Regions from separate parts of the Parageobacillus sp. G301 genome, predicted to be linked through region 1. Evidence: predicted binding sites of a transcription regulator. Region 1 holds the regulator's gene; each other region holds the start of a gene.

Evidence for each region. Region 1 encodes CtsR, which represses protease genes until heat stress. Its sites were predicted from a motif close to ATGGTCAATAAAGGTCAAACA; they were not measured.
Region 2: clpP (ATP-dependent Clp endopeptidase proteolytic subunit ClpP) is a predicted target of CtsR. The motif match lies at 7,839-7,859, and genes of this name have one in related genera.
Region 3: QSJ37_RS06740 (ATP-dependent Clp protease ATP-binding subunit) is a predicted target of CtsR. The motif match lies at 8,637-8,657, and genes of this name have one in related genera.

The regions. Positions count from the first base shown of each region.
Region 1 covers NZ_BSDB01000005.1:46,109-56,566, forward strand. Annotated here, with positions in the region: gene gltX (glutamate--tRNA ligase) at 1-1,329, opposite strand, end outside; gene ispF (2-C-methyl-D-erythritol 2,4-cyclodiphosphate synthase) at 1,444-1,920, opposite strand; gene ispD (2-C-methyl-D-erythritol 4-phosphate cytidylyltransferase) at 1,937-2,623, opposite strand; gene QSJ37_RS17805 (PIN/TRAM domain-containing protein) at 2,647-3,741, opposite strand; gene radA (DNA repair protein RadA) at 3,853-5,226, opposite strand; gene clpC (ATP-dependent protease ATP-binding subunit ClpC) at 5,313-7,748, opposite strand; gene mcsB (protein-arginine kinase McsB) at 7,748-8,836, opposite strand; gene mcsA (protein-arginine kinase activator protein McsA) at 8,841-9,389, opposite strand; gene QSJ37_RS17830 (CtsR family transcriptional regulator) at 9,403-9,864, opposite strand; rRNA gene rrf (5S ribosomal RNA) at 10,090-10,206, opposite strand.
Region 2 covers NZ_BSDB01000002.1:520,336-530,793, forward strand. Annotated here, with positions in the region: gene hisIE (bifunctional phosphoribosyl-AMP cyclohydrolase/phosphoribosyl-ATP diphosphatase HisIE) at 1-357, shown strand, start outside; gene QSJ37_RS11265 (tetratricopeptide repeat protein) at 465-1,946, shown strand; gene trxB (thioredoxin-disulfide reductase) at 2,023-2,970, shown strand; gene QSJ37_RS11275 (8-oxo-dGTP diphosphatase) at 3,540-3,998, shown strand; gene rapZ (RNase adapter RapZ) at 4,017-4,910, shown strand; gene QSJ37_RS11285 (gluconeogenesis factor YvcK family protein) at 4,907-5,878, shown strand; gene whiA (DNA-binding protein WhiA) at 5,912-6,874, shown strand; gene QSJ37_RS11295 (HPr family phosphocarrier protein) at 6,892-7,149, shown strand; gene clpP (ATP-dependent Clp endopeptidase proteolytic subunit ClpP) at 7,195-7,785, opposite strand; tRNA gene QSJ37_RS11305 (tRNA-Arg) at 8,022-8,093, shown strand; gene rpoN (RNA polymerase factor sigma-54) at 8,323-9,636, shown strand; gene QSJ37_RS11315 (glutaredoxin family protein) at 9,643-9,888, shown strand; gene QSJ37_RS11320 (sugar-binding transcriptional regulator) at 10,012-10,458, shown strand, end outside.
Region 3 covers NZ_BSDB01000001.1:1,316,049-1,326,506, forward strand. Annotated here, with positions in the region: gene QSJ37_RS06690 (hypothetical protein) at 1-290, opposite strand, end outside; partial or broken gene QSJ37_RS06695 (preQ(1) synthase) at 436-603, opposite strand; gene queE (7-carboxy-7-deazaguanine synthase QueE) at 631-1,362, opposite strand; gene queD (6-carboxytetrahydropterin synthase QueD) at 1,362-1,799, opposite strand; gene queC (7-cyano-7-deazaguanine synthase QueC) at 1,796-2,461, opposite strand; gene QSJ37_RS06715 (GerAB/ArcD/ProY family transporter) at 2,637-3,749, opposite strand; gene QSJ37_RS06720 (Ger(x)C family spore germination protein) at 3,775-4,860, opposite strand; gene QSJ37_RS06725 (spore germination protein) at 4,875-6,389, opposite strand; gene QSJ37_RS06730 (YkvI family membrane protein) at 6,643-7,686, opposite strand; gene QSJ37_RS06735 (FixH family protein) at 7,785-8,504, opposite strand; gene QSJ37_RS06740 (ATP-dependent Clp protease ATP-binding subunit) at 8,721-10,458, shown strand, end outside.

The DNA of each region.
Region 1 (10,458 bases):
TTGTCCTGTCGCTTTTTGCACCGATTTAATTGCCGCTTTAATATTTTCTGCCGTAAACGGCTCAAGCTGTTTCACTTCTTCTAAAAATGTTTTTAACACATCAGGGACTTGTTCGCCGGCTAACACTTCTTTCGCTTCTTCATTATACTCAATGTCTTCTTTAAAGAACAACTCCGATAGCTCTACAATTTCCGCTCCATAACTCATTTGTTCTTGGTATAATGCAATTAAATCACGCGCCCATTGCCGTTGTTCTTCACTCATTTGTTCTGGCAGGCGTCCGGCCTTAATCAAATGCGGCAATGAAATTTCCACTAATCGGTCTAAGTCTAGTTTTTTAATATATTGGTTATTCATCCATGTCAACTTTTTCGTATCGAACATCGATGGTGATTTGGACAATCGGGAAACATCAAAAATACGAATGAGTTCCTCTTTCGAGAAAATTTCTTCTTCCCCTTCTGGTGACCATCCTAATAGTGCAAAGAAGTTAAACAACGCTTCTGGCAAATAGCCAAGCTCTTTATATTGAGAAACAAATTGAATAATCGATTCATCACGTTTCGAAAGTTTTTTGCGATTCTCATTTACAATTAACGTTAAATGAGCAAATTTCGGCGGCTCCCACCCGAAATAGTCGTAAATCATTAACTGTTTCGGCGTGTTCGATAAATGTTCTTCACCGCGGAACACGTGGGTAATTTTCATTAAGTGGTCATCAATAACAACGGCAAAATTGTATGTTGGGATGCCGTTTGCTTTCATAATGACCCAATCGCCAATATCTTTTGATTCAAACGTCACTTTTCCACGTACGATATCTTCAAATTCATATACTTTTCCTTCAGGTACTTTTACACGAATCGTATACGGCTTTCCTTCTGCTTCCAATTGTGCGACTTGTTCTTTCGTTAAATGGCGGCACTTTCCGCTATATTGCGGCGCTGCAATCCCTGCCGCTCTTTGCGCTTCCCGCTCTTTTTCCAGCTCTTCTGGCGTGCAGAAACATTTATACGCATATCCTTTTTCTAAAAGTTCATTCACGTATTTACGATATATATCGAGACGTTCCGTTTGGCGATATGGACCGTATCCGCCGTCTTTATCCACCGACTCGTCATAATCAATGCCTAACCATTTTAAGTTTTCTAACTGCGACTGTTCGCCACCTTCTACGTTTCGTTCGATATCCGTATCCTCAATACGTACAATAAATTTTCCATTATGATGACGAGCAAATAAATAGTTAAATAACGCCGTTCTTGCACCGCCAATATGTAAATGACCGGTTGGACTCGGTGCGTATCGCACTCTCACTTCTTGTGACATCGTCAATAACCCTCCAATATCTAATCAAACTTGTACCACTATTGTACATTTTATATGAGCAAAGTTCAAAATGGATTGTTTGAGGCTATACAAGTAAGCAATATGATGTTTATTTTATTTTTTTTGCAATAATACGACCGCTTGAGCGGCAATTCCTTCTTCTCGGCCAGTAAAACCTAACTTTTCCGTCGTTGTTGCTTTGACATTGACTTGTGACGGTTCTCCTTCTAGCAAATTCGCAATATTTTCTTTCATTTGCTCGATATGTGGCGCCATCTTTGGCTTTTGTGCGATAATCGTGCAATCGAGATTAACAAGTTCGTATCCTTGCTGCTTGACTAATTCCCATACTTGTTTTAATAATAGCGCAGAATCAGCATCCTTATAGCGGTCATCGGTATCTGGAAAATGCTTGCCAATATCACCTGCAGCAATTGCTCCTAAACATGCATCTGCGACCGCATGCAACAATACATCGGCGTCGGAATGGCCGAGCAACCCTCTTTCGTATGGAATGCGAACGCCTCCAATGATGAGGGGACGGCCCTCGACAAGCTGATGAACATCAAATCCTTGACCAATGCGAAACATGTAGTTACCCCTCTCGTTATGAAATTACCCAACTTGATAAAATCGCTTCAGCAAATAATAAATCATCCGGTGTCGTTAATTTAATATTGCGGTAATCGCCTTCGACAATTTTTACTTTCCCGCCAATTCGCTCTACAAGACTTGCATCATCTGTGCCAATATAACCATCTTTTTGTGCCTGCTCATGTGCCCTTAAAACGAGAGAAACATGAAAAGCTTGTGGAGTTTGTACAGCCCACAAGCTAGAGCGTTCCATCGTTTCCTCAACAAACTGATCGCGCGCCTTTTTGATAGTGTCTTTAACGCGCACAGCCGGAATTGCCGCACCGTGTTCCTTCGCTTCTTTTACTAATTCATGAATTTGCTCTATAGTAACGAACGGACGCGCACCATCATGAATAAGCACAATATCCCCATTTTTCACCGCTTTCAGCCCATTGTACACGCTATGTTGTCGCTCTTTTCCACCGCTTACGATCGCAGTGATTTTTTTAATATGGAAACGAGAAAATAATTGTTCAAACTGTGTTCTTTCCGCTTCATTAATCACAACAATAATACCACGGCACCATTCATCTTTTTCAAACACTTTTAATGTGCGCACAATTAGCGGTTCGTTTTGAAGTTCAATCAATTGTTTATTAACTCCTGCCTTCATTCGCTTTCCTTGCCCGGCTGCAGGAATGACTACCTCATACATCATCGCTGTTTCCCCTACTCATTCGTTTATAACGCTTTTTGCAATAGCTTTAGCTTCGCGAAAATCATTCTCCCTGCTGATGTTTGTAACACGCTTGTCACCAATACGTCAACCCGTTTGCCTATATAATCTTTTCCGTCTTCCACGACAATCATTGTTCCATCATCTAAGTACGCCACACCTTGATTGTGCTCTTTGCCATCTTTGATCACATGAACGTTTAATTCTTCCCCAGGGAGAACAACCGGTTTTACCGCATTCGCTAAATCATTAATATTAAGGACACGCACATTTTGCAGCTCACATACTTTATTTAAATTGAAATCATTCGTGACAACAACACCTGATGTTAATTTTGCCAACTTCACCAGCTTACTGTCTACCTCTTGAATATCGTCAAAATCGCCTTCATAAATTTCCACTTTAATATCCAATTCCTTTTGAATGCGGTTTAAAATGTCAAGTCCACGTCGGCCACGATTGCGTTTTAACACATCAGATGAATCTGCAATATGTTGCAATTCTTCAAGCACAAAACGAGGAATGACAATTGTTCCTTCTAAAAAACCTGTTTGGCAAATATCTGCAATTCGGCCATCAATAATTACACTTGTATCTAAAATTTTTACAGGACTATCTTTTGATAAACCCGTCTCTTCTTCTGTCCCCTTTTTCTTTGCCATTCGATTGGAAAGAGAAAATAAATTCATTAATTCATGCCGTTTTTTAAATCCGACTTGAAATCCTAAGTAACCAAGCAGGATCGTCAAAAATATCGGCAGCACCGTATTGACGACTTGAAACTGAAACGATTGCAGCGGCATAACAACTAAAAACGCAATAATAAGGCCGAAAATAAGCCCTAAACTGCCAAATAAAAGATCAGCAACAGGCACTTTAACGAGCGATTCCTCGACCCAGCGAATCATATCTACAACGTAATCTACTAGCCAAAAAGTCATCATAAAGAAAATAAGTGCTCCTAATACCGCCAATGTATATGAATTATTTAACAATGAAATGTCGCTTATATTCATAAGGCGCAACAAATTTGGCAAGAAAACAACACCTAATGTTCCTCCAACAACAAGAAAAAACAACTGAACGATACGTTTTACCATTTCTTTATTTTCACCTCCCTATCTAACATTATAAACAGTTTCCAATGTTTGAAACCAATCTTTAACATAGTTTTTAATATTTTTTAAATATTTGACATGTACTTGTAAATTTTACTGCAACGTATGTTCAAGTGCCTCGGCAACGTGGGACACACCGATCACGGTTATATGTTTTGGCGGATTCCATCCTGCTAAATTGTTTTTAGGAATAATGATGCGAGAAAACCCTAATTTTACTGCTTCTTGCACCCGCTGTTCAATACGGGAAACACGACGTACTTCCCCAGTTAAACCGACCTCGCCGATAATCACATCGGACGGGTTGGTTGGCTGATCGCGGAAACTTGAGGCAATGCTTACGGCAATCGCCAAATCAATCGCTGGCTCGTCTAATTTTACTCCCCCTGCCACTTTCAAGTAAGCGTCCTGATTTTGTAAAAGCAGGCCGACCCTTTTTTCCAATACGGCCATTAATAAAGAAACACGGTTATGGTCGATTCCCGTTGCCATCCGACGCGGGTTGCCAAAACTCGTTGGAGATACTAATGCTTGAATTTCGACTAATACAGGACGAGTTCCTTCCATTGCGGCGACAACGGTTGAACCTGCCGACCCTCGGGAACGTTCTTCTAAAAACACTTCTGAAGGGTTTTCGACCTCGATAAGTCCTGAATCTCTCATTTCAAAAATACCAATTTCATTTGTGGAGCCGAAACGGTTTTTCACCGCCCGTAAAATACGATACGTATGGTGACGTTCTCCTTCGAAATAAAGAACCGTATCCACCATATGCTCTAAAATTCTTGGACCGGCAATCGCTCCCTCTTTCGTTACATGGCCGACAATAAAAATGGCAATTCCTTTTGTTTTGGCAATTTTCATCAGTTCCGCTGTACATTCACGGACTTGCGATACACTTCCTGGTGCGGACGTAATATCTGCACGGTAAATCGTTTGAATCGAATCAATCACAACACAAGCGGGGCGAACATTTTCGATTGCTTCTGCAATATATTCCAAATCTGTCTCCGCTAATACATACAATTGGTCGGAAGCAATGTGAAGGCGGTCAGCGCGCAATTTCGTTTGTTTTACGGATTCTTCGCCGGATATATATAATACTTTATGTTGCATAGCAGCAAGTTGCGCAGAAACTTGCAAAAGAAGCGTTGATTTTCCAATGCCTGGATCCCCACCGATTAAAACGAGCGAACCTTTCACAATTCCCCCACCTAATACACGGTTAAATTCAGAAATACTCGTTTGTATGCGCGGCTCTTGCGTTGTGGTCACGGTAGTAATTGGAACTGGTTTTGAGATGATATCATCCGTGGAATGCACAAACACTCCTCTTGTCATTGGCTTTGTCCGCTCAATTTCCTCGACCATCGAATTCCATGTACTGCATCCTGGACATCTTCCAAGCCATTTCGCTGATTCATAACCGCATTCTTGACAAACAAACTTTGTTTTCTTTTTCCCCATCGCTAGAAAACCCTTTCTTTTTCATCGTTGAAACAAAAAGGTATGGGCAGTGAGCTGCCGCATACCTTCCATCAAGAAAACGCCGATTACATCACCGCTTGCTCTGATAAAACGACGAACTCTCCGTCTTTTACGTCTACAATGACTTTTTGCCCTTTGCCAATCGTTCCTTTTAACAGCTCTTCCGACAAACGATCTTCTATATGTTTTTGCAACGCGCGACGCAATGGACGAGCACCGTATTCTAGATCATATCCCTCGGAAGCAATTTTTTCAATGGCCGCATCCGTTAACTCTAAATCGATATCTTGTTCTTTTAAGCGTTTTACAAGCTGTTCTGCCATTAGTTTTACAATTTCTTTTAAATGTTGTTTTTCAAGTGAATGGAAGACAATAATTTCATCAATTCGGTTTAAAAACTCCGGACGAAATGCTTTCTTTAACTCGTCCATGACTTTTCCTTTCATGTCTTTGTACTTCTGATCTTCATCTTGGATATTAAAGCCGACGTATTTATTCCGCTTTAACGCATCCGCACCGACGTTCGATGTCATAATGATAATCGTATTGCGGAAGTCAACCGTTCTTCCTTTCGAATCAGTTAAACGCCCGTCTTCCAACACTTGCAGCAAAATGTTAAATACGTCTGGATGCGCTTTTTCCATCTCATCTAACAACACGACCGAATACGGTTTGCGGCGCACTTTTTCCGTTAGTTGACCGCCTTCCTCGTATCCGACATAGCCAGGAGGCGAACCGATTAAACGAGATGTCGAGTGCTTCTCCATATATTCCGACATATCGATGCGAATAAGTGCGTCTTCATCACCGAACATCGCTTCTGCAAGCGCTCTTGCTAATTCTGTTTTTCCAACACCAGTTGGACCGAGGAAAATGAACGAGCCAATCGGGCGTTTCGGATCTTTTAATCCAGCCCGCGCACGACGAACTGCTTTGGCAACTGCTTTTACTGCTTCATCTTGACCAACGACGCGGGAATGTAAAATTTCTTCTAGTTTCAATAATCGTTCTGTTTCTGTTTGTGCAAGTTTTGACACCGGAATTCCTGTCCAGCTTGATACAACCATCGCAATGTCTTCCACTGTTACTTCAGAGTTTTCCTGACCCTGTTTTTCTTTCCACGCGCGTTTCGTTTCTTCCAATTCTTCACGTAAACGTTGTTCCATATCACGCAAGGAAGCAGCTTTTTCAAATTCTTGGCTTTGTACAGCAGCATCTTTTTCTTTGCGTACTTCCTCAAGTTTTTGCTCAAGTTCCTTTAATTGTGGAGGAGCAGTGAACGAACGAAGGCGAACTTTCGAACAAGCCTCATCGATTAAATCGATTGCTTTATCTGGAAGGAAACGGTCAGTAATATAGCGGTCAGATAATTTTACTGCCTGAATGATTGCTTCATCCGAAATAGATACACGGTGATGCGCTTCATAGCGATCGCGCAATCCTTTTAAAATTTGAATCGATTCTTCTACCGTCGGTTCATCGACGTAAATTGGTTGGAAACGACGTTCTAATGCCGCGTCTTTTTCAATATATTTCCGATACTCATCCAATGTAGTCGCACCAATGCATTGCAACTCCCCACGGGCAAGCGCTGGCTTCAAGATGTTCGATGCGTCAATCGCACCTTCTGCACCACCTGCGCCAATAAGCGTATGGAGCTCATCAATGAAGAGAATGATATTTCCTGCTTGACGAATCTCATCCATCACTTTTTTCAGACGATCTTCAAATTCACCGCGGTATTTTGTACCAGCTACTACCGTTCCCATATCTAACGTCATTACTCGCTTATCGCGGAGTGTTTCTGGAACTTCATTATTTACGATTTGTTGCGCAAGGCCTTCAGCAATGGCTGTTTTCCCAACCCCAGGTTCTCCGATTAACACCGGGTTATTTTTTGTACGACGGCTTAACACTTCAATAACGCGCTGAATTTCCTTGCTTCTGCCAATAACAGGGTCTAATCTTCCTTCACGAGCAATCGCCGTTAAATCGCGAGCTAAGCTGTCTAATGTTGGTGTACTTACGTGTGAAGCACCGCCTCCTGAATGGCCGGAAACAGACTCATTGCTTCCAAGCAGTTGCAACACTTGTTGGCGCGCTTTATTAAGACTTACTCCCAAATTGTTAAGTACGCGGGCCGCAACTCCTTCACCTTCACGAATAAGACCTAGTAAAATATGTTCTGTTCCTACATAGGAATGGCCAAGCTTTCTCGCTTCATCCATCGATAGTTCAATTACTTTTTTCGCACGCGGCGTATAATGGATCGTATGGGAAACTTCATGGCCGCGACCGATTAACGATTCTACCTCTTTTTGAATTTTTTCTGGCCCAAGCCCTAAAGCCATTAATGCTTTTGCTGCAATTCCTTCCCCTTCGCGAATTAAACCTAATAAAATATGTTCCGTTCCAATGTTATTATGGCCAAGGCGTATTGCTTCCTCTTGAGCTAGCGCCAATACTTTTTGCGCCCGCTCCGTAAATCTTCCAAACATCATTATTCATCACCCTCCATCGCTTTTCTTTCTTCCATTTTTAGACGTTCGCGGATTAGTGCCGCCCGTCGAACATCCCGTTCTTCCGGTCTTAGCACGCCGCCTGCATACTGTTGTAAAAATCCAGGTTGAGTTAAAATCATCAGCTCATTTAAAATATTGCGCGAAATATTTTTAATATATCCTAAGTCAATTCCTAAACGTACATCAGACAAACATTGCGCTGCTTCTTTAGATTCAATAACACGGCTATTTGCTAATATCCCATAAGAACGGAATACTCTGTCTTCTAATTGTATGTTTAAAGTTTTGACTAATGTCTCCCTCGCCATTCTTTCTTGGGCAATTAACTGTTGAACAACGCTTTTCAAATCTTCCACAATATCCTCTTCCGACTTTCCTAATGTAATTTGATTTGAAATTTGGAAAATATTACCTAACGCCTCACTGCCTTCTCCATATGTTCCACGTACTACTAATCCTAGTTGGTTGATTGCTGGAATAATGCGGTTTATTTGCTGTGTTAAAACGAGAGCCGGGAGATGCATCATAACAGAAGCGCGCATCCCTGTTCCAACGTTTGTCGGACAGCTTGTTAAATATCCGAGTTTTTCATCAAACGCATAATTGACATGTTCCTCAATCCAATCATCAAGCTCATTAGCCACCTTTAACGCTTCTGTTAATTGAAGACCAGGAAATAAACATTGAATACGAATGTGATCCTCTTCATTAATCATAATGCTTATTTCTTCATTTTCTGAAAGCAAGCACGCCCCAAAAGGAGAATCTTCTGCCAAATGCGGGCTAATTAAATGCTTTTCTACCAATACCCTTTTTTCAATCGGTTGAAGCTCTGACATTTTTAACAATTCAAAACGACCGACAGACGGGTAAAAACGATGAGCAAATGTTTGCTCAAACAATGAAACAATTTGCTGTGCTTCCTCATTGTTAAATACTGTTGGAAACCGAAAATCAACAATGTTTCTTGCTAAACGGATACGGCTGCTTAACACGATATCAGAATCAGGCCCCTCCTGACTCATCCAAGAACTGACCGCCGTATTAAAAAACTTCTCAAACGACATATAACTACATCTCCCCCCCTCGACGTTGATGCAACTGATATTCAAGAGAACGAATTTGATCACGAACCTCTGCCGCCTTTTCAAATTCTTCTCTCGCCACCAGTTCTTGCAGTTTTTGTTTTAACATAGCAATTTGCTTGCGCAGATGGAGTGTTCCACCTTTTCGTTTCGGTATTTTTCCAGCATGGGTTGTATTTCCGCTATGGAGTCTTTTTAATATCGGTGGTAAATATCTAGCAAATGTGCGGTAACAGTTTGAACAGCCGAAACGACCTGTTTTTGTAAACTGATGATAAGTCATTGCACACTTCTCGCATTGTAAAATATCGGTGCTTTGGAACGGGCTTGACGTCATTTCTTTCATTGGAGATGAAAAATTAAGCAGGCCAGCTAATAAGTTATTAAAGGAAAAGTCATCATTTCCGTAAAACATAAACATATCACTATTCTCTTGAGCGCATTGTTCGCAAAGATGAAATTCGGTTTTTTCGCCGTTTATAATTTTCGTGAAATGCACTGTTGCCGGTCTTTGATTGCATTCCTGACATATCAACTTTATCCCCTCCCTACTTATATTTTAGCGATATCAACATCGCTCTTAGCATGCGTGCTCTCAATTCATCACGTTGGGGCAAATCGATGTATAATACAGAACGGTCCATTACGCTTAGCATAATCTTTGCTTCTCGTTCGGTAATTACTTTTTCCTCGACAAGACGATCAATAATATCTTCCGCATTTGATTGACTAATCCGGTGCTGGATTAATTCTAACAGTTGATCAATTAACTGTGCTTCATTTTTTGTTTTCACTTTCATAATGCGGATGTAACCACCGCCACCGCGCTTACTCTCAACAATATATCCTCGCTCTAGCGTAAATCTTGTATTAATAACATAATTAATTTGTGAGGGAACACATTGAAATTTATCAGCAATTTCACTTCTTTTGATTTCCACAATGTCTTTACCGCTCATATTTAATACCTGTTTTAAATATTGCTCAATAATATCAGAAATGTTTGGCACTCTACCTCCTCCTTACAAACCAAGTTGACTTTGACTATATTTGACCTTACTTCTACTATATAGTTTATTATAAAAAAATGCAAGGGTCACTCACAAAAATGGCTAGTCATATGATTCCCTTTTTTTTCGAAAATGAAACATGATCTTAGGTAATAAAAGGAAAGGATAAATAAATATAGCAAAAAAGAAGCATGCCTTAATGAAAGGCATGCTTCTTTTTACATTGCCTAGCAACGACCTACTCTTGCAGGGGCGCTGGCCCCAACTACCATCGGCGCTGGAGAGCTTAACTTCCGTGTTCGGAATGGGAACGGGTGTTTCCTCTCCGCTATTGTCACTAGGCAATTATCTCAATTGGACATTTATTATTATATTCCAATCATCACGTTTGTCAAGAGGGATTTCGTTCCCTCAAAACTAGATAACCGTCCGTTTGGAAGAAGCCATTTTGCATAGGCGGCTTCCGCTTTTCCGTTGTCTAGCTCCTAGCGTCCTCCGCTTTTCGCTTTGTCCAGCTCCGGCTCGCAGCGCCTTGCGGAAAATAACCTTCCTCCGTCGACATGCAAGCATGTCTCGTCGGAAGAACATTTTCCT
Region 2 (10,458 bases), on a different contig from region 1:
CATACGGGAAGCTATTCGTGTTTTTCGAACCGTATTAATGGAGAAAAATACGAAGCTTCTCTAAACCGATTTGCGATTATTAACACGTTAGAGGAGATCATCGCGAAACGGGATGCGGAACGTCCTGAAGGAGCGTATACGACGTATTTATTTGAAAAAGGCGTGGATAAAATTTTAAAGAAAGTCGGTGAGGAAGCGGCCGAAGTTATTATTGCCGCGAAAAATCGCAGCCATGACGAATTGAAATGGGAAGTTGCCGATTTATTGTATCATTTGCTTGTGCTGCTAAGGGAGCAAAAACTTCCGCTTGATGCGGTGTTGGAAGTGCTAACTAAGCGGCATAGTGCTAAGCAGTGACGTCGAGCTGGCTTCTTGCTGGGCCAGCTTTTATTATTTTTATGTTTGCTTTTCCGAAGAATGTGGTATACTTTTTTCGGTAAATTCAACAATAGATGGAGGATTCCATGGAAAAGCAACTAAAGTCAAAGCAGCAAAAAGCGAAAATTATTCCATTTATCCAAAACGGTGAATACTATTTCAAAAAAGGAATGCAAGCGTATCAACAACGCGATTTATATAAAGCAAAAAAATATTTTGAACGAGCCGTTCAATATGATAAAAACGATGCTACATTTGTATTGCAGCTTGCCTCCGTGCTTGCTGAGTTAGGAGAATATCAGGCTTCGAATCAATGGTTATTCAAGATTGTCCATGAATTAGATGAAACGATGTATGAATGTTTTTATTTTTTAGCAAACAACTTTGCTCATCTCGGATTATTCCGCGAGGCGATGAAGTATGCGGAAATGTATTTAGCTTGTGATCCAAATGGCCATTTTGTCGAAGATACAGAGGACTTAATAGAATTGTTAAAAATCGATCAAGAAGATGAAAACAGCGATGAGCAGGATGATTTAATTGTATTGCAGGAACGGGCGCGGTTTTTATTGGAAAAAGAGGAGTTTCCAGAAGCAATTCGCCTGCTAGAAACGATAATTGCGAACTATCCTGAATTTTGGTCAGCGTACAATAATTTGGCGCTCGCCTACTTTTACAACGGAAATGTGCAAAAGGCGCAAGAAATTGTCGAACAAGTGCTAGAGCGAAACCCAGGTAATTTACATGCGCTTTGCAATCTCCTTGTCTTTTATTATTATTTGCGCAATGAACAGCAAGTAAAACGTCTTTCTGACAAATTGGCATGTGTGTATCCGTTTTTTATCGAGCATCGCTATAAGCTTGGAGCGACATTCGCGCTTGTCGGCCGTTTCGACCTCGCTTTTAAATGGCTATATCATTTATATAAAATGGGCTATGATGGAGATGATGCCTTTTATTATTGGCTTACCTATGCAGCCTATTATACCGGCCGCGAAGAATTAGCGAAAAATGTTTGGGAGAAGGTAATAAAAGTAAATCCTGACAAACGCGGAGAGGAGCCGTGGACGTTTTCCTCTCTATCTGTCGACCATGAACTTCGGAGCATTATTCGTTGGTTTAACCAAACGAATATAGCAGAAATGTTATATGGACTTTATTTGCTTAGTCAATCGCCGTACAAAAATGATCCCGCGCTTTCCATTGCGATTCGTCGTTATTTGACTGATCATCCGCTCCTTAGTCAATTTGCCGATTATTTTCTATTTCATATGACAGAAACGTCTCCTTCATATGTCATCAATAGCCATATCATTATCAATGAGTTATCGATGAAAAATGATCAGATCGACGAAAACATGTATATTTCATGGTTTTCCGTCGTCGTAAACGCATTGCCGACAAAAGAGCGATTTTCTAACCATTCTGCTTGGGCGGCGGCGATGGAGTATGTATGGCGGCAGCAACAAGGGCAACGTGTAACACAAAAATGGATTGCGGATAAGTATCATGTTTCATTATCAACGGTGAAAAAATATGTAAAGAAAGTGAAAGAGCTGTTATCGTGAGCAAATTAATAGACGCTCATTCGAAACTTCTATACGATAATGGTAAAAGACTAATCAATGAAGGAGTGGAAGCAACGTGTCAGAGGAAAAAATTTACGACGTCATTATCGCGGGAGCCGGACCAGCAGGGATGACTGCCGCTGTCTATACATCTCGCGCCAATTTATCTACATTAATGATTGAGCGTGGTGTACCAGGAGGACAAATGGTAAATACAGAAGACGTGGAAAATTATCCTGGATATGAGAATATCTTAGGTCCAGAATTGGCGACAAAAATGTTTGAACATGCAAAGAAATTTGGTGCGGAATATGCATACGGCGAAGTAAAAGAAATTATTGACGGCGAAGCATATAAAACGGTGATTGTCGGCGATAAACAATACAAAGCACGCGCTGTCATTATTGCAACTGGTGCGGAGTATAAAAAACTCGGTGTACCTGGTGAAGCGGAATTTAGCGGCCGCGGTGTTTCTTATTGCGCTGTCTGTGACGGGGCGTTCTTTAAAGGAAAAAATCTCGTTGTCGTTGGTGGCGGGGACTCCGCGGTAGAAGAAGGGATCTATTTAACTCGCTTTGCTAATAAGGTAACGATCGTTCATCGCCGTGACCAATTACGTGCGCAAAAAATTTTACAAGACCGCGCATTTGCCAATGAAAAAATTGATTTTATTTGGAACCATACCGTAAAACAAATTAATGGAAAAGATGGGAAAGTAAACAGCGTGACACTTGTTCATACGCAAACGGGAGAGGAACGGGAATTTCCGTGCGATGGCGTGTTTATTTATATCGGCATGCTTCCGCTTTCGAAGCCATTTGAGAGCCTTGGCATTACGAACGAAAACGGATATATCGAAACGAATGAGCTTATGGAAACAAAAGTGCCGGGTATTTTTGCGGCAGGAGACGTCCGCGAAAAATCATTACGGCAAATCGTTACAGCAACGGGGGACGGAAGCATTGCAGCGCAAAGCGCACAACATTATGTGGAAGAGTTAAAGGAAAAATTAAACATAAAGTAATGAAATCGTAATAGACGTTTAATTCTGCTGTAACACGCATGAAACATTTTTTTTGTATGCTAAAAGTAAGTAATTGACCCCCTTTTATATAGATCTTTTTGTTCAGCACGGGTACCCTTTCCCGTGCTTCTTTTTTTATGTGTGAACAAGTATGTGTGTGTTGCGGAGGCGCCTTCCGCTTTTCTTCGTTGGCTAGCTCGGCGGCTAGCTCTCTTGTGCGAAATAACCTTCTCCCTTGAAGTGCAAGCACTTCAGCGGTCGAAGAACATTTCGCTTCGAGAGCTGTTCGCGCCGCCTCCGCTTTTCTTTTTGTCTAGCTCCAGGCGCCATCGGCTCGCGACGCTTCGGCCCCGCTGTGGCGGCGACACATTGAATTAACTTCTCTGAGTAACCCACGCAAGACCAAACTTTGTTTGGTCTGAGCTTCCTCGCGGGTCCTCTAGCGCGTTTCGCCGATAAGCGGGCGCCTTCCGCTTTTCTTCGTTGTAGCGAACTGTAAGAAATAGTATAATAAAATAAATGGAATTCTAAGACTTTGGATGTTATGTAGTTATGTTGAGGTGAGCGTGTTGCAACGCGTGACGAATTGCGTTTTACTAAAATATGGAAAAGTATTATTATTGCAAAAGCCGAAGCGGGGTTGGTGGGTTGCCCCGGGAGGAAAGATGGAACAAGGAGAATCCATCCGCGAAGCGTGCATTCGCGAATATCGCGAGGAAACAGGGATTTACTTAAAAAACCCAAAGCTCAAAGGAATTTTTACGATGGTCATCAAAGAACAAGAACAAATCGTTTCTGAATGGATGATGTTTACTTTTTTTGCCGAACAATTTGACGGAGAAAATGTTCCATATTCCGAAGAAGGAAAGTTGGAATGGCATCCGATGGAAACAATCCATCAGCTTCCGATGGCACCAGGTGATTATCATATTTTAGATTACGCGCTAAAAGGATCAGACATTATGTACGGGACGTTTATATATACGAAAGATTTTGAGCTGCTTTCCTATCGGTTAGATCCCAGTTAATAGAGTGGAGGGAGAGGCATGAGCACAGGTTCGGCCAACCATATTCAAATGGTGATTATAACAGGGATGTCTGGCGCTGGAAAAACGGTCGCTATTCAGAGTTTTGAAGACTTAGGTTTTTTTTGTGTCGATAATTTGCCGCCGACGTTGCTCCCAAAATTTTTGGAGTTGATGAAAGAGTCGGGGAATAAAATGAATAAAGTGGCGTTAGTAATGGATTTGCGAAGCCGTGACTTTTTCGATAGTTTGTTTACCGCGCTAGACGAGTTGGCGGAGCAATCATGGGTGACGCCGCAGATTTTATTTTTAGATGCGAAAGATTCGACGCTTGTGGCGCGATATAAAGAAACGAGACGCACACACCCGCTTGCCCCAAATGGATTGCCGCTTGAAGGCATCCGTTTAGAGCGCAAATTGCTCGAAGAGTTAAAAGGGCGGGCGCAAATTATTTATGATACGTCTGATTTAAAGCCACGGGAGTTAAGGGAAAAAATTTTACAGCAATTTTCTTCTCACACGCAACAGACGTTTACCGTCAACGTGATGTCGTTTGGCTTTAAATACGGCATTCCGATTGACGCTGATTTAGTTTTTGATGTCCGCTTTTTGCCAAATCCTCATTATATTGACCATATGCGGCCGAAAACAGGGTTGGATGAAGAAGTTTCCTCCTATGTGTTAAAGTGGAGTGAAACGCAGAAATTTCTTGAGAAACTAATTGATTTATTAGCCTTTATGCTCCCTCATTATAAGCGAGAAGGAAAAAGCCAGCTTGTGATCGCCATCGGCTGTACAGGGGGGCAGCACCGGTCGGTTGCCATTGCCGAATATATTGCCCGTTATTTTTCGAAAGATTATAAAACCCATGTGTCCCACCGTGACATGGAGAGGAGAAAGGAAAAGCATAAATGAGTGTGAAGCATCAGCCTAAGATTGTCGTTATCGGCGGCGGAACAGGGCTCCCTGTATTGTTGCGCGGCTTGAAGCAGTATGCCATTGATATTACGGCAATCGTTACTGTCGCTGATGATGGCGGCAGCTCAGGAAGATTGCGCGATGAACTAGACATTCCGCCACCGGGAGATGTGCGCAACGTATTGGCAGCGCTGTCAGATGTCGAGCCGCTTATTGTTGAATTGTTCCAACATCGATTTAAAAACGGCAACGGTCTATCAGGACATTCGTTAGGTAATTTAATTTTGGCAGCGTTGACGTCCATTACCGGCGATTTTGTCAAAGCCATCCGCGAGATGAGCAAAGTGCTGAAAGTGCACGGACAAGTATTGCCAGCGGCGAATAAAAGCGTCGTTCTTCATGCGGAAATGGAAGACGGCGTCATTGTTTCTGGAGAATCGAAAATTCCTTATTCCGGCAAAAGGATAAAAAAAGTATTTTTGACACCGGAAAATATTGAACCGCTTCCAGAAACGATTGAAGCGATTCGTTCTGCGGATTTGATCGTCATCGGTCCGGGAAGTTTATATACGAGTATTTTGCCAAATTTACTTGTGCCGAAAATCGGACAAGAAGTTTGTCAAGCAAAAGCAAAAAAAGTGTATATATGTAATGTGATGACCCAAGCGGGTGAGACGCTGCACTACACGGTAAGCGACCATGTCAAAGCGCTCCATGACCATATGGGATGTTTATTTTTGGATGTCGTTGTTGTGAATAATGGTCATATTCCGGAAGAAATTCAAAAACGTTATGCAGAAGAGCTGGCGGAACCGGTGAAGGATGATAGCGACCGGCTCATCGATTTAGGAATTCAAGTGATTCGCGATAATATCGTCAGCTATGAAGATCACGTCATTCGTCACGATACGAAAAAAGTGGCATCGTTACTTATTTCGCTGATTACAGCACCTCCTTCCTCCTGATTACGATGAATGAACCGTTGGAGGTGACTAACCATGTCGTTTGCGTCAGAAACGAAAAAAGAACTAACGAATTTGGAAGTGAAACCGTGCTGTTTAAAAGCAGAATTGTCAGCGCTTCTGCGCATGAATGGTTTGCTGTCTTTTTCCAATCAGCAAATGATTGTGGATGTGCAAACGGAAAATGCCGCGATCGCGCGAAGAATTTATACTCTTTTAAAAAAAGGGTATACGGTAACAGTAGAACTATTAGTTCGAAAAAAAATGCGCCTGAAAAAAAATAATGTATACATCGTTCGAATTATTGACGGCGCTCATGAACTATTAAAGGATTTAAAAATATTGAAGGAGGATTTTTCACTAATTCGCGTGATTTCACCAGAATTAGTGAAAAAAAAGTGCTGTAAGCGTTCTTATTTGCGCGGTGCGTTTCTTGCCGGAGGATCTGTAAACAATCCGGAAACGTCATCGTACCATTTAGAAATTTTTTCTCTTTATGAAGAACATAACAATTCATTATGTGAATTAATGAACAGCCACTTTTTTCTTAATGCCAAAACATTGGAACGAAAAAAAGGGTTTATTACGTATTTAAAAGAAGCGGAAAAAATCTCTGAGTTTTTAAATATTATTGGCGCACATCAAGCGTTATTGCGCTTTGAAGATATTCGCATTGTACGCGATATGAGAAATTCGGTAAACCGTCTTGTCAATTGCGAAACAGCAAACTTAAATAAAACGATTGGCGCAGCGCTTCGCCAAGTAGAAAACATTCGTTATATTGACGAAACCATCGGATTAAGCGCCCTTCCTGATAAATTGCGGGAAATTGCGGAATTGCGGATGATGTACCAAGATGTAACGTTAAAAGAATTAGGCGAGTTAGTATCCGGTGGAAAGATTAGTAAATCAGGAATTAATCACCGTCTGCGAAAAATTGATGAGATTGCGGAACGATTGCGGGCAGGTAAGCCTGTTGATTTTCATAAGTCATTATAAAAAAGGGGAGATGGAGAATGGTAGAGAAACAAGTAGAAGTACGATTAAAAACGGGATTACAAGCACGCCCGGCAGCGTTGTTTGTTCAGGAAGCGAATCGCTTTTCTTCCGATATTTATCTAGAAAAAGACGGAAAGAAAGTGAACGCAAAAAGCATTATGGGGCTAATGAGCCTTGCGATCAGCACCGGTTCTGTCATTAAGTTGATTGCGGATGGTCCGGATGAAAACGAAGCAATTGAAAAATTGGCAAACTATGTACAAAAAGAAAAATAAAGAATAGGCTGCTTCTATGTCAAGCGAAGCAGCCTGTTTTTTGTTTTATTTTTCATCTATACGTGTTAATACACGGTCGATAATGCCGTATTCTTGTGCTTTTTGCGCTGTCATGAAGTTATCGCGGTCTGTATCGCGTTCAATCACTTCGACTGGTTGGCCAGTATTTTCAGCAAGAATGCGATTTAACTTATCGCGCAAGAAGAGAATCCGTTTTGCGGCGATTTCAATTTCTGTCGCTTGACCTTGCGCGCCGCCAAGCGGTTGGTGAATCATAATTTCGCTGTTTGGCAAGGCAAACCGTTTTCCTTTTGCTCCTGCGGCAAGCAAGAACGCACCCATCGAAGCAGCCATACCGATACAAATCGTAGAAACGTCTGGCTTAATAAATTGCATCGTATCATAAATTGCCAAGCCAGCAGTAATCGAACCACCCGGGCTATTGATGTAAAGCGAAATATCTTTTTCAGGATCCTCGGCCGCTAAAAATAATAATTGGGAAACGATCGAGTTTGCCACTTGATCATCAATTGGGCTGCCAAGAATAATAATGCGGTCTTTTAATAAACGAGAATAAATGTCATAAGCACGTTCTCCGCGGCTTGTTTGCTCAATAACTGTAGGAATTAAATTCATGAAGCTTCCTCCTTTACCAATCGCTTAATCGTATGTACCTCTATCATACCTAAATGGTCAATGAAGGTCAAACAAAAAATATCGGCCTTACTTTATTATTATTCGCTATAAACGTAGGACATCCCTTTTTTCATCATAACCTCTTTTTCATTTTTTAAACACATTTTCCCTCTTGCAATATAAAGATGTTTTCAATATAATTGAATATGCAACTGATAATAGCAACTAAATATAATGCCCTCGTAGTGTAGTGGATAGCACGAGAGATTCCGGTTCTCTTAGCGTGGGTTCGAATCCTGCCGAGGGCGTATCAAGTGAAAACCTGCTGCGAAACGCAGCAGGTTTTTTTGTGCCTTGAATATAATATAATCAACAGTCTGGCTCGATGATCGACTGTTGGCGTACCAATCTGCCTTTTTGAATGACGGATAAAGTTCAGTCACCGCCAATGGTTTTATAAACAATAGGTTTAACAATTATTTTTTTATATACTGCCGGGGCGACAGTATTGTACAATAAAAAAAAGGGGGCTTGACAATGAGGGCCGAATTATTGCAGGAGCAGCGACTGAAGCTATCGCTTACAAAGGAATTGACTCAAGCAATCGAACTGTTGCAATATTCTGCTGTGGAATTACAGTCCTTTTTGTATGAGCAGTCGTTGGAAAATCCTTTTCTCGAAATTCGCGACTACCGGTTAAAGCGAAACTTCCGCAACTTATCGGATAAGGAAAAACAGCAGTGGATTGAAAATATGAGCACTTATTCGGAAACGCTTTCATCATATTTAACTGCACAGCTTCCAGCTCTTTCGCTTTCGGAACACGAAGAACGCATCGTGCATTATATGATTGCTTGCCTTGATGAAGATGGGTATTTGCGGGTAAATATCGAAGAAATTGCAGAACGATTTGCTATTTCCAAACAGGAAGCAGAAAAGGCGCTTCAGATCATTCAGTCATTAGAGCCGGCTGGTGTTGGCGCCCGCAACTTGCAAGAATGTTTATATTTACAGTTAAAGCGCTTACCATATCGCGATGAATTCGCGGAACAGATTATACAGCACCATTTTTCGTTATTTGTCGAAAAAGCTTGGAAAACGTTGGCGAAACAACTTGGCGTGGATATCGCTTCATTGCAGCGTGTATGGGATTTAATTCGCACGCTTGAACCGCGTCCTGGCATCCATTATACAAAAGAGAGACCGCATTTTATTGTTCCCGATATAATTGTCCAACGCAGCGAAGAAGGTGATTGGCGCATTTTTTACAATGAAGATGTGCATCCGGAACTCATCTGGAATCGGGTATACGAGCAAAAGATTTCCAGCTGTCAAGACGGGCAGGTTCACGCGTTTGTAAAAGATAAATATCGCCAGTTTTTATGGTTAGCAAAAAGTCTGGAACAGCGCAAACAAACATTGCTGAACATTATGCATGTTATTGTCGATAAACAAAAACAATGTTTTGAAACTGGTTTTGCAGCCTTAAAGCCCCTTAAAATGCGTGAAGTTGCGGAAGAGATTGGCATTCACGAATCTACTGTCAGCCGCGCGGTAAAAAACAAATATGTTCAAACGCCGTTTGGCACAGTGGAACTTCGCCGCTTTTTTTCAAGCGCTGTTTCTTCTGTTTACATGGATGAAGATGCTGCCTCTTCTGTAAAAGTAAAAATGTTTATCAAGCAGTTAATTGAACAGGAAAATAAGCAGCAGCCGCTTTCTGACCAAAAGATCGCCGATTTATTACATGAGCAATACGGTGTGGTGATCTCGCGCAGAACGGTTGCAAAATATCGTGAACAACTGCATATTCCATCATCTGCAAAACGAAAACAGTATGTAGGGAAGTGACAGCAAGTGGTGATCAACTTATACTCGAAAACAAACTGTCCGTTATGTGATAAAGCAAAACAAGTGTTGCAAGAACTGCAACGGGAATTCTCGTTTCAAATCAATGAAATTGATATTTATCAAGATGATGCATTACTGGAAAAATATCAATTGATGATTCCGGTTGTCGAAATCGATGGGGAAGAAGTAGATTTTGGGATGGTTCAAAAAGATGTCATAAGAAAACGTTTACTCGAGGCGCAAAGTGGTTGAACATTATGATTCCTCCTGTTACAATGAATTGTGCAGGGAGGAATTTTTTTTCACACAAGTGGGACATAATAAGTCATAGCGGGACAATTAATGTCCATATATTTTGCAAGGAGAAGGGGACCAATGCAATCATTAATTGAAGCGCAAAAAAAATTATTGCCCGACCTTCTTGAAGTTATGCAAAAAAGATATCGTATTTTGCACTACATTTCGCTTATGCAGCCAATCGGGAGGAGAGTACTGTCGGGCAGTTTAGGAATAACTGAGCGTGTGCTTCGTTCGGAAGTGCAGTTTTTGAAAGAGCAAAATTTGCTAACCATCAGTTCCGCTGGCATGAGTTTGACCCAAGAAGGCAAGGAATTGTTGCATGCGCTCGAGGATGTTATGAGAGAAGTATTAGGCCTAAAAGATTTAGAAACAAAATTAATGGAGAAACTTCATATTGAAGGGGTTATCGTTGTTGCTGGAGATAGTGACCTTTCTCCTTGGGTAAAAAAAGAAATGGGAAGAGCTTGTGTGACCTGCATGAAAGAAAGATTGACAAACGGCGACATCGTGGCAGTGACAGGA
Region 3 (10,458 bases), on a different contig from region 1:
CCATGGATTTCTTCATACCGTTTATTTTTATACATGATCTCCGCTTTCCTCTTATTAGCAACGGAATACCTGTGCTTTTTTCTTTCTACAATATTGTTCCAAATTTCAATGCCATACCACTGAATAATTTTTTCTTTTTCAGAATGTTTGGGAAGCCCATGAATTTGACGCCATCTGTCAACACTAGACCAATCAAGCCCCCATTCTTTCGATAATTCATTAATACTTTTCCCCTCATAAATAAACTGGCTTATAAACCACTCTTTATCTCTCCAAGGAGTTTGCGACAATACAAGCACCTCCACGAACATAAGTTCTTATTGCTTGTATTGTATACCAACTCCCATACTATTTCTACTATTTTCTCCCTTATTCTCTTCCCCTGAATTCACAAGGTTTAGCCGACAGTGTCACCACTGAAGTGTGCCCTCATTGACACAAGCTCGTAAACTCCGGACAATTGAACTTCACGAAATAATCGCGGTCAGGATGTTTGTTTTCGAATACTTCCAGCACCTCTGGGCTGTATTCGAATAAATATTTCGTCCCTTGGTTTCCTAATAGCGTAAGATCTTTTAACTCTTCTTCTTTTCTTCCTGCCATCGTTTTTCTCCTTTCCTAAATTTATATTTACACGCCGCGCTTGTTCCCCCACAACAGGGTGTGCAGCTGCGGCAAGACGCGCACGTCGTTCAGCTCGTTCGACTGCGCCACTTTTTCCACGAGCCACTCCAGCCTTGCCAAAAGCTGCGTGCGCAGCGCCGCATCATCCGCTTCTGCTGTATCGGCATTGCCGACTTGCAAATAAAACGGGATGTCCGGGTAGCGTCGGTGCACCTTTTTCGCATAGTCGAAATCGATTTCATCGAACACGACGACCTTTAAGCTCATATGAGACGCCCTTCCCGCGCCTGCCAACTTTTCCACGATGTGATCGAGCATGGCAAAATCGGTATCCATCCCTGAACTTGGCGGTTTTGGCGAAATGGTTATATCATCGATATGATACAGCCAATCTTGCCAGCGGCTTCCTTGTGTTTCGACCGCAATGCGGATTCCTTTATTTTTTAATAATACTACAAGCTCTTCAAGCGCTTGAATGAGAACTGGATTTCCTCCCGAGATCGTCACATGGCTGAAGCGGTCACCGCCAAGTTCATACAGCCGCTCCCAAATTTGCTCCGCCGTCATTTGTCGGATTTCCTCTTTTGCCGACCCGTCCCATGTAAAAGCGGAATCGCACCAGCGGCAGCGGTAGTCGCAACCGGCGGTGCGGACGAACATCGTTTTTTGCCCGATCACCATCCCTTCCCCTTGGATCGTCGGTCCGAAAATTTCAAGCACGGGAATTGTTTTCGCCATTATCGTTCCCCCGCTTTTGGCCGATACACAACATAGCTTGTCGGCGTTTCCCTCACGAACACTTGCAAACACTTTGGCTTGTTTGGCATTGTATCAAGATACGCTTGTACCGTTTCATATATCTTTCGGGCGATGACCTCGCTTGTTGGAAAATCGTTGCTGTTTTGATCATTGAACCAATCTTGGTGTTCATTCATTAGCGAATGATCCAGTTTCCCATGAACAAGCTTTTTCAACTCTTGAAAATTTACTAAAAAACCTGCATCGTCGAGTTCGTCTCCCGCCACCGTAATGTTCACGGTGTATATATGTCCATGCATGTTTGCGCATTTTCCCGCTTTCTCATGAGGAATAAAATGCGCGGCAGCAATATGCATATCTTTATTCAATTCGTATCGGTAATTGTGAAATACTTGCGGATAAAGTTGATGTATCATAATTGACTTGCCCCTTCCTTTTCTTTCATATACTCTTCAAGCCCTCGTCTTCGCAACACACAAGCCGGGCATTCCCCGCAGCCGTCAGCAATGATGCCGTTATAGCAAGTCAATGTTTTCGTGCGGACAAATTCAAACGCTCCGAGCTCATCGGCGAGCTTCCACGTTTGTGCTTTCGTCAGCCACATCAGTGGCGTATGAATGACAAATTGGTAATCCATCGCTAAATTCAACGTTACATTCAATGACTTAATAAATATATCGCGGCAATCCGGATAGCCGCTAAAATCCGTTTCACATACGCCTGTGACAAGATGACGCGCTCCTTTTTGTTTTGCAAGCACCGCGGCAAACGACAAAAACAATAAATTTCGCCCATCGACAAACGTCGATGGCAATTGCCCTTCATTTTGTTCAATGGCAATATCACTCCGCGTAAGCGCATTTGGCGCTAATTGATTTAATAGCGACATATCCAATACCGTATGTGGAACACCAAGTTCCTTCGCAATGGAAGCTGCCACTTCAATTTCCAGGCGATGACGCTGTCCGTAATCAAACGTCACCGCTTCTACTTTGTCAAATTGCTTTAGCGCCCAAAATAAACATGTTGTGCTATCTTGGCCGCCGCTAAAGACGACAATCGCTTTTTCCTTTTTCATTTTCGTTGCACTCCCTTCCGCTTTTTCCAGAAGAAGAGGCGTTCTAAAACAAAAAAGCTATACCCCCTAAGGATATAGCCGTCCCTAGTTTTTTATAGAGGGTTGTTCTAGAAACCTCTCCCGTACGTTCGTACGGAATTTTTCTTCTGTTTTTTCCTTTTAAACTATACCACATTCAGCTTTTGGATTGCATTATTTTTTTTATTTTATTCGCTGCTGTCACATATATGTATAAAGCAGGAATATAGAAAATGGCAAAATACAGGCCGATCGTAGAGGTCCATTTGTTCAACCGTTCGATTTGTTCTTTTTCTTCGAACCACAATGTCCCGATAAATAAGAATAACAAAATCACAGGAACAAAGCGGCGCTGCTTGATGGAAAACAATTTTTTCGCAACGCGCGAAGCCGACCATACAGCGATGCAAATAATTGGAAATACTACCAGCACATAAATAGAAATGATAATGTACTCCATCCTTTCAATAAACGGCACTGCTGGAATTTTCGCCAGCGTTAATGTCGGCCAAGTGATATGCTGGATTTGTTCCTCATTATAGAAAAGAATCGAGACCAGCATAATGCTTAAATAGATGAGGGTCGTAAACGCACTGCCCCATTGCGCCCATTTATGCGACTTTTCTGGCTGTTGGATAAACGGGTAGTATACAAGCAGCATTTCCATTCCTAAATATTGCAGTGACATTGCTTTCGCACCCGCAAAAATCTCACCGATCGAATGGTCAAATACTGGCAGCAAGTTGCGATAATGGGCGTATTCAAGCGGGAAAAACAACATTGGAAAAATAGTGAGCAATGGAATCACGACGCCCCAAAAACATAACCCTGTGACAACGCGGAATCCTCCTAATACGGCGTAATAAGCCAGCGATAAAAAAATAAGGCTGAACTGCCATGCCCCCATCAGGGGAAACATCCAAATTTTGATAATCTCAATATACGTTTGCAATACCGTAAACGCTAATAAAGAGAAATAAACAAACAGAGCGAAACTAAAGACAGAGCCGACCCATTTGCCGAAATAGCGTTGGTGTATAGAAACGATATCTTCAGCATCAGGGGAATGAGCGAAAAGTTGATACATGATCCAAATTAATAAATGGGCAATAATTCCCGTTAGGATAACAGCTATCCACGCATCGTGCCCCGCCTCTTTCATCACCAAGCGTTGAAAACTAAGCATTCCAATTCCCACTTGGGTGCTATTAATGAGAAAAAACACCAAAAAGGGCGAGATAAGGAATCGCTCTTTCATTGCTTGATTCATAAAAATACCTCCCCATCCGCTCGCGTCACTCACCGATCCCTGTTTGTATAATGTCGACAGTTACATGCGGCTTGATTTCTAAATCTTTATATTCACGATAAAACTCGTCTGCATTCCAATTCCTTGTTTCGCTGCGGACAAATTCGCCAATGCCAAGCGGATCAATCTCTTTTTCTTGAAAATAGCGGAGCAGGCGGCGAATATCGCGCTCGATTTCATCTTCCATCTTCTTTTTCACCGTAGAGAAAATATTTTTATGCGGCATATCGAGCCAAGACGGGTAATCTTTGATAGAAGCGTGAATATGAACAAAAATATGTAGAACATGGCGGTTCCCTTTCCTTTTCCACTCATATTTGGATGTCGCAAATAAATTTTCGAGCATCACCCGGTCTTCGCCCTGCTTCCCGCGGTTCCCTACTTTCAACTGATACACTCCATTTTTTGTTTCATTTAATAAAATTTTTACCAAAAATGAATCACGCAAACTCACTTTCCCCACATATTTTCCATCTTTAAACAACGCAAGCCCTTCTAATTTCACAAAATCCCCCTTTTTCTCAAAATAAGGCAAAAATGGATCGCTTCCTTTTGAAAAATAGTTATATAAAAACAAATGTAAATTTGTTTTTGGCAAATTCATCGAACGGACATTTTGTTCGACTAGATTAGGCAAGTACAGCGTATCGCTCAAAGTAGTGCTCGCCGTAATATCCAATAGCTCACGCGCGCTTCCTGACGACACACCTAACAGCAAATGGCTTCCCACTTTATTGTTGCGGGCCAGACTATGGGTGATTTGCGTAATTCCCTGTTTGGCAAATTCTTTGCCAAATAAAATTAAACGAAGTTGCCCTTCCTCAATCGGCAATGCCGACTTGGAAGAAAGGCGAGGAATTAAATCATAAACCGTTGACGAAGACGTCGTTAATAAATTAGGCTTCGTCATCGGTCCTTGTTTAAACGTCGGGTATACTGCCGTCCCCACATATTTTCCGTCATGATAGTCATAACCCATTTCTTGAATAATTTGAATTTCATCAATAACGCGCGAGCTTTTGCAGCCGGCAAGTAAAAAGAGCAATGCGGCAATGACCAAAGGCAGCCTCATATTTGACCCCTTTCTTACTCATCGATATCGCCTTTTTGTTTCGCTTTCGGCGGATTATAACGGAACAAAGAAAGCGGGCGAAGAAACGTCGGTCGCTCTGCTGTTTGGCTGTATGAGGAACGGATCAAACTATCTTTTAAATCGCGAACGCGCAGCGGATAAAACGGAACTAAATACGGATTGCCAAAGGATTGCAGCCTTCCTAAATGAATGAATAAGAAACAGACAGCGAAAATAATTCCGACTCCGCCCCAAAACGCCGCAAATAAAATAATGGGAAAGCGGATGAAGCGGATTGTATTAGACATTTTAAAAATCGGTGTCGTAAAGGAAGCTAAAGCGGCGAGCGCAACAATAATAAGCAAGATGGTGCTTGTCAACCCCGCTTCCACTGAAGCTTGTCCGATAACAATACCGCCGACAATCCCGAGTGTTTGCGCCACTTTTGTCGGCAGGCGCGCCCCTGCTTCACGAAGCAATTCGATGGTGATTTCTAAAAATAATACTTCCAATATCGGCGGAAACGGTACGTTAGAACGGGAAAAGATAATCGGCCCAAGCAAATCTTTCGGAATCATTTCATAATGGTACGTTAATACGGCAATATAAATCGGCGAGGCCAGCACGGAAAACATCACGCCAAAAAAACGGATCAGACGGAAAAAGGAGCCGAGCACCCACGGCAAATAATAATCCTCCGGCGAGGTAAAAAAATCGAAAAAAGTCGACGGGCCGATGATCACATACGGCGAGCCGTCGCAAAGAATAACAACTTGACCAGATGCTAGCGCAAAAACGGCACGTTCAATCCGCTCCGTCGAGATAAAAAGCGGAAACGGAGAATTCGAGTTATCAGAAATCATTTGATCGATAAGGGAATTGTCAAAAATAATGTCAAAATGGATATTTTCGAGCCGCTGGATCACGGTTTCGATTGTCTGCTTATTCGTAATGCCATCGATATACGCGACGACGACTTTCGTTTTGGACATCGTACCAAGCGCCATTTCCCGAAAGACTAAATTTGGCGTTACGATTTGCCTTCTGATTAAATGTAAGTTAGTCCCGATGTTTTCGACAAATCCAACTTTCGGGCCGACGACACTAAATTCATTTTCCGAATCATTGTTCGGCCGCAGCCCTAAACTTTCATTCGCTACATTAATGAGTGCGACACGGTTATCTGTCTTTTGAAACTGAACAGCCACAAACCCTTTTAATATTTTTTCTTCGATCATCTGCACATCATTCGTTACTTCAATGCGCTGAATCGGAATAATTTTTCGCAAATCTTCCAGCTTTATATCTGGATTTTTCGGCACATCATTTTGCAGATGGCAGAGAACGTGTTGCTGCAACACCTTCGGATCCACTAGCGAATCAAAATAGTAAATGGCAAGCAAATGACCGTTTACGGCAAACTCGACTGTAATGAAATCACTAGATTGACGCAGCTTATTCAATAATTGTTGCAGCGTTTTTTCTCCACCGTTTGTCTTCGTTTTTTTAAAAAAGGAAAAAATGGACATAGCGATCCCCTCGTACTTGCCGTTTGAGGGATAGTCTTCCAACCCGCTGTTTATTTTATTCACTTCCTATTCCGGCATTGATATATCTGAATATTGTGTATATAAAAAAAAACAATACTAGGCGGAAACCAATAGTGAGGCAACTAACAAAACGACGGCGGGCGAAACAGTCGTTAAAAAAATCGTACAGCGCTTTCGCAAATCATCAACAAAACAGCCGTTTTTCCACGTCAATGCGGGAAAACGGCTGCCGTTACGGTCGCGGTACTTTGCGCACCCATAATAGAAAAAGAAACGCAAAACTGATGTAGCCAAATATCGGATATAAAAATGATAAGAGCTCACTGTAGCGGAATAAGCTGACCATATATAGCACGATAAACAACACGGCAAAAAACAAGACGTTCGGAATAGAAACGAGCGTGCGCGCCTGCCGCTGCAGACCAAAAATGCCGCCGATAATAGACGTGAAAATTTCTCCATAAATCACAATGATATACACCCAGTAAAAAACGGCGAAAAACGAACGGATCACTTCCGCCATGGGAATATCGTAATTCATTGCATATGGAAACGATAAAAGCACCAAATGGCTGCTTAATAAAATGCCGGTAAGCAGCAGCCCGCCAAGCACCGCGCCGCGCCGCACCGCGCGCTCGTCCCCCGCCTCGCAAGCCAATGGCACGAGCACAGGCTGCGCCATCGCCAAATTAAACGCCGCATACGAAAAAGGGGAAAGAAATGTTTTTAATGAATAGTCTGCCGTTTCCAGTTTCGTTTCACACAATTCTCCCATGGTAATCAACTTTCCAAGCGCAATGGCGCTAAATAGCACCATCATCGGAACAATCAGGGCGTTTACGCCAAATAGCCCTTTTATATCGTACATCATGACCAACAGCGATAAACATAACGTCACTACAATTCCGGCTTGCCTCGGCAGCCCAAGCTGCTCCTCAAACACCGCCCCTGCGCCGGCCATCATCACGGCGGTGACTCCAACAATCATCACCGTCATCATGATAGAAATAACCGGGCTCACTTCTTTTCCAAACAAATAGCGGTTAAACTGTTGATAAGAAGCGGCCTTCACTTTCCGCGCCATTACCATCATGCGTGCGCCGCCCCACGTAAACAAAATGCCGCTAATGATAATGCCGATCGTTCCTGACGTTCCGTATTGCGTAAAAAACTCGATAATTTCTTTTCCAGTAGCAAATCCCGCGCCGACAACGGTGCCGACGTAAACGGCGGCGATTTGCCAAGCATCCGACCATTTTCCAGCCACTTCTGCCATCTCCTTCTCCTTGTCCACTATTTACTCCCATATATATGCCGGCATGGTCCAATAAAGACGGGATGGCAGTAAAAAAGATGCCGCTATAGGGCATCCCTTCATTGCACCGTAATTTGCTCTACTTGATGATCGTGCAGTTGTTCCGTTTCCACATGTATTTTTACAGAATATGTCCCTTTTTCTTGAAATGTCGTCGTTGCTTCGTATTGGCCTGCTTGTTTTTCGCTTGCTTCGATAAACTTGTGTTTGCTGTTTCCTTTCCAAATTTCAAAATGAACTTTCGCTTTCGTCAGCGGCTGGCCGTCATGAGTAATATGTACCGTTAAATGCGCTTCTTTATTTACGGAAAATTGTTTTTCATGAAGCATTATCATGACATCGGCATGATGGTGTTCATCACCATGATGTTCCTCTGCATGATTTTGCGGCTGATCGCTCGGTGTGCCAACAACGATATCTTTTTTCGGCATATTATGCATATTTCGTGCTGTCACGTGGCTAATGACCGAATACGTCCCCGGCTCGGTAAACGTCTTTTTCACAGAATATTTGCCATCACCATCATTTTTGGCAGTTAACATCTCGTGCTTCTCGCTTCCATGTTTCCACACTTCAAACTTCACTTCATCCGCATCATTCACTTTTTCCCCGCCGTATGTCACGATACAAGAAAGTGTCGTTTCCTTATTTAATTCAATATGATCCGGCGTTTGAAGTTGAACTTCAAGCATTGCCGGCTTTTCCTCTTGCTTTTCTTGATTGCAAGCCGTACATAAAAATATGAGCATCAATGCCAAAAACGTATAAACTCTTTTCATCCCTTTTCATCTCCCTCACTAAACTTTTTCTGTCCCAACTATATCATAAGTTTGCCACATGCTATACCATTGTTCACCGCTTTTCCAAAAACATTTCACGGTTACAACAAATTTTTTGTAAAAAAACACTTGAAAGTCAAAGATGGTCAAAGTATAATAAAATCAGAAAGTCAAAGATAGTCAAAGTCAAAAGAGCGAAAAAGGAGGTTATGCCTCATGCTTTGTCAAGTATGTCATCAAAACGAAGCGACGGTATTTGTCAATTTGCAAATCAATCATGAGAAAAAGCAAATGCACCTTTGCCACGAATGTTATGAAAAACAAAAACAAGAGCTGACTATTCCGATCAATTTCGGTTTCGATAATTTCTCGTCATTCCCATTTGACGATTTCTTGATGAACGGATTTTCACCAATTTCAGAAACGCCATTTTCAGAAATGAACGCGCCGCAACCGAATATCGCACAACCATCGAAACGAAACAGAAAAGGTGGCGGTTTCTTAGACCAATTTGGCCGCAACTTAACACAGCTTGCGAAAGCCGGTCTGATTGACCCAGTCATCGGACGCGATAAAGAGATTGAACGCGTCATTGAAATTTTAAACCGCCGCAATAAAAACAACCCGGTATTAATCGGGGAACCAGGTGTCGGTAAAACAGCGATTGTCGAAGGACTCGCCTTGAAAATCGCTGAAGGGCAAGTTCCGGAAAAACTATTAAACAAAGAAGTATATTTGCTTGACGTCGCATCGCTTGTTGCGAATACAGGCATTCGCGGTCAATTCGAAGAGCGGATGAAACGGCTCATCGCTGAATTGCAGCGCCGGAAAAACGTCATTCTCTTCATCGATGAAATTCACTTGCTCGTCGGCGCCGGTTCGGCGGAAGGTTCGATGGACGCGGGCAACATTTTAAAACCAGCGCTTGCGCGTGGAGAATTGCAAGTCGTCGGCGCTACAACGTTGAAAGAATATCGCCAAATTGAAAAAGACGCTGCGCTTGAACGCCGTTTCCAACCAGTTATCGTGCATGAACCAACGGTCGAAGAAGCGATCACGATTTTAAAAGGGATTCAGCCGAAATACGAGCAATTCCATCATGTGAAATATACGGACGAAGCGATTGAAGCGTGCGTCAAATTGTCGCACCGTTACATTCAAGACCGCTTCTTGCCGGACAAAGCGATCGACTTGTTAGACGAAGCCGGCTCCAAAGCGAACTTGCGCCTCGGTCCGACAGATGAAAAACAAATTCAAGAACGCCTTGCGCAAATCGCCAAAGAAAAAGCAAAAGCAGTGAAAGAAGAAAATTTCGAACTGGCAGCGAAATTGCGCAGCGAAGAGTTGAAATTGGAAAAACAATTGCAAAACGGCGTAAACCAAGAACGCCCAGTTGTCGATGTTGCTGATATTCAACGCATCATCGAAGAGAAAACAGGCATTCCTGTCGGCAAACTGCAGGCCGATGAAAAAGAAAAAATGAAACATTTAGAAGAAAACTTAGCGAAAAAAGTCATTGGCCAAGAAGAAGCGGTCAAAAAAGTCGCCAAAGCAATCCGCCGCAGCCGCGCGGGATTAAAAGCAAAACACCGCCCAATCGGTTCGTTCTTATTCGTTGGTCCGACTGGCGTCGGAAAAACAGAGCTGGCGAAAACGTTGGCAGAAGAGCTATTCGGCTCAAAAGACGCAATGATTCGCCTCGACATGAGCGAATACATGGAAAAACATTCGGTATCGAAATTAATCGGTTCGCCTCCTGGCTATGTCGGTCACGAAGAAGCCGGCCAGCTTACAGAAAAAGTGCGCCGCAATCCATACAGCATTATCTTGCTTGACGAGATTGAAAAAGCGCACCCAGATGTGCAACACATTTTCCTTCAAATTTTAGAAGACGGCCGTCTCACTGACAGCCAAGGACGCACCGTAAGCTTTAAAGATACAGTCATTATCGCAA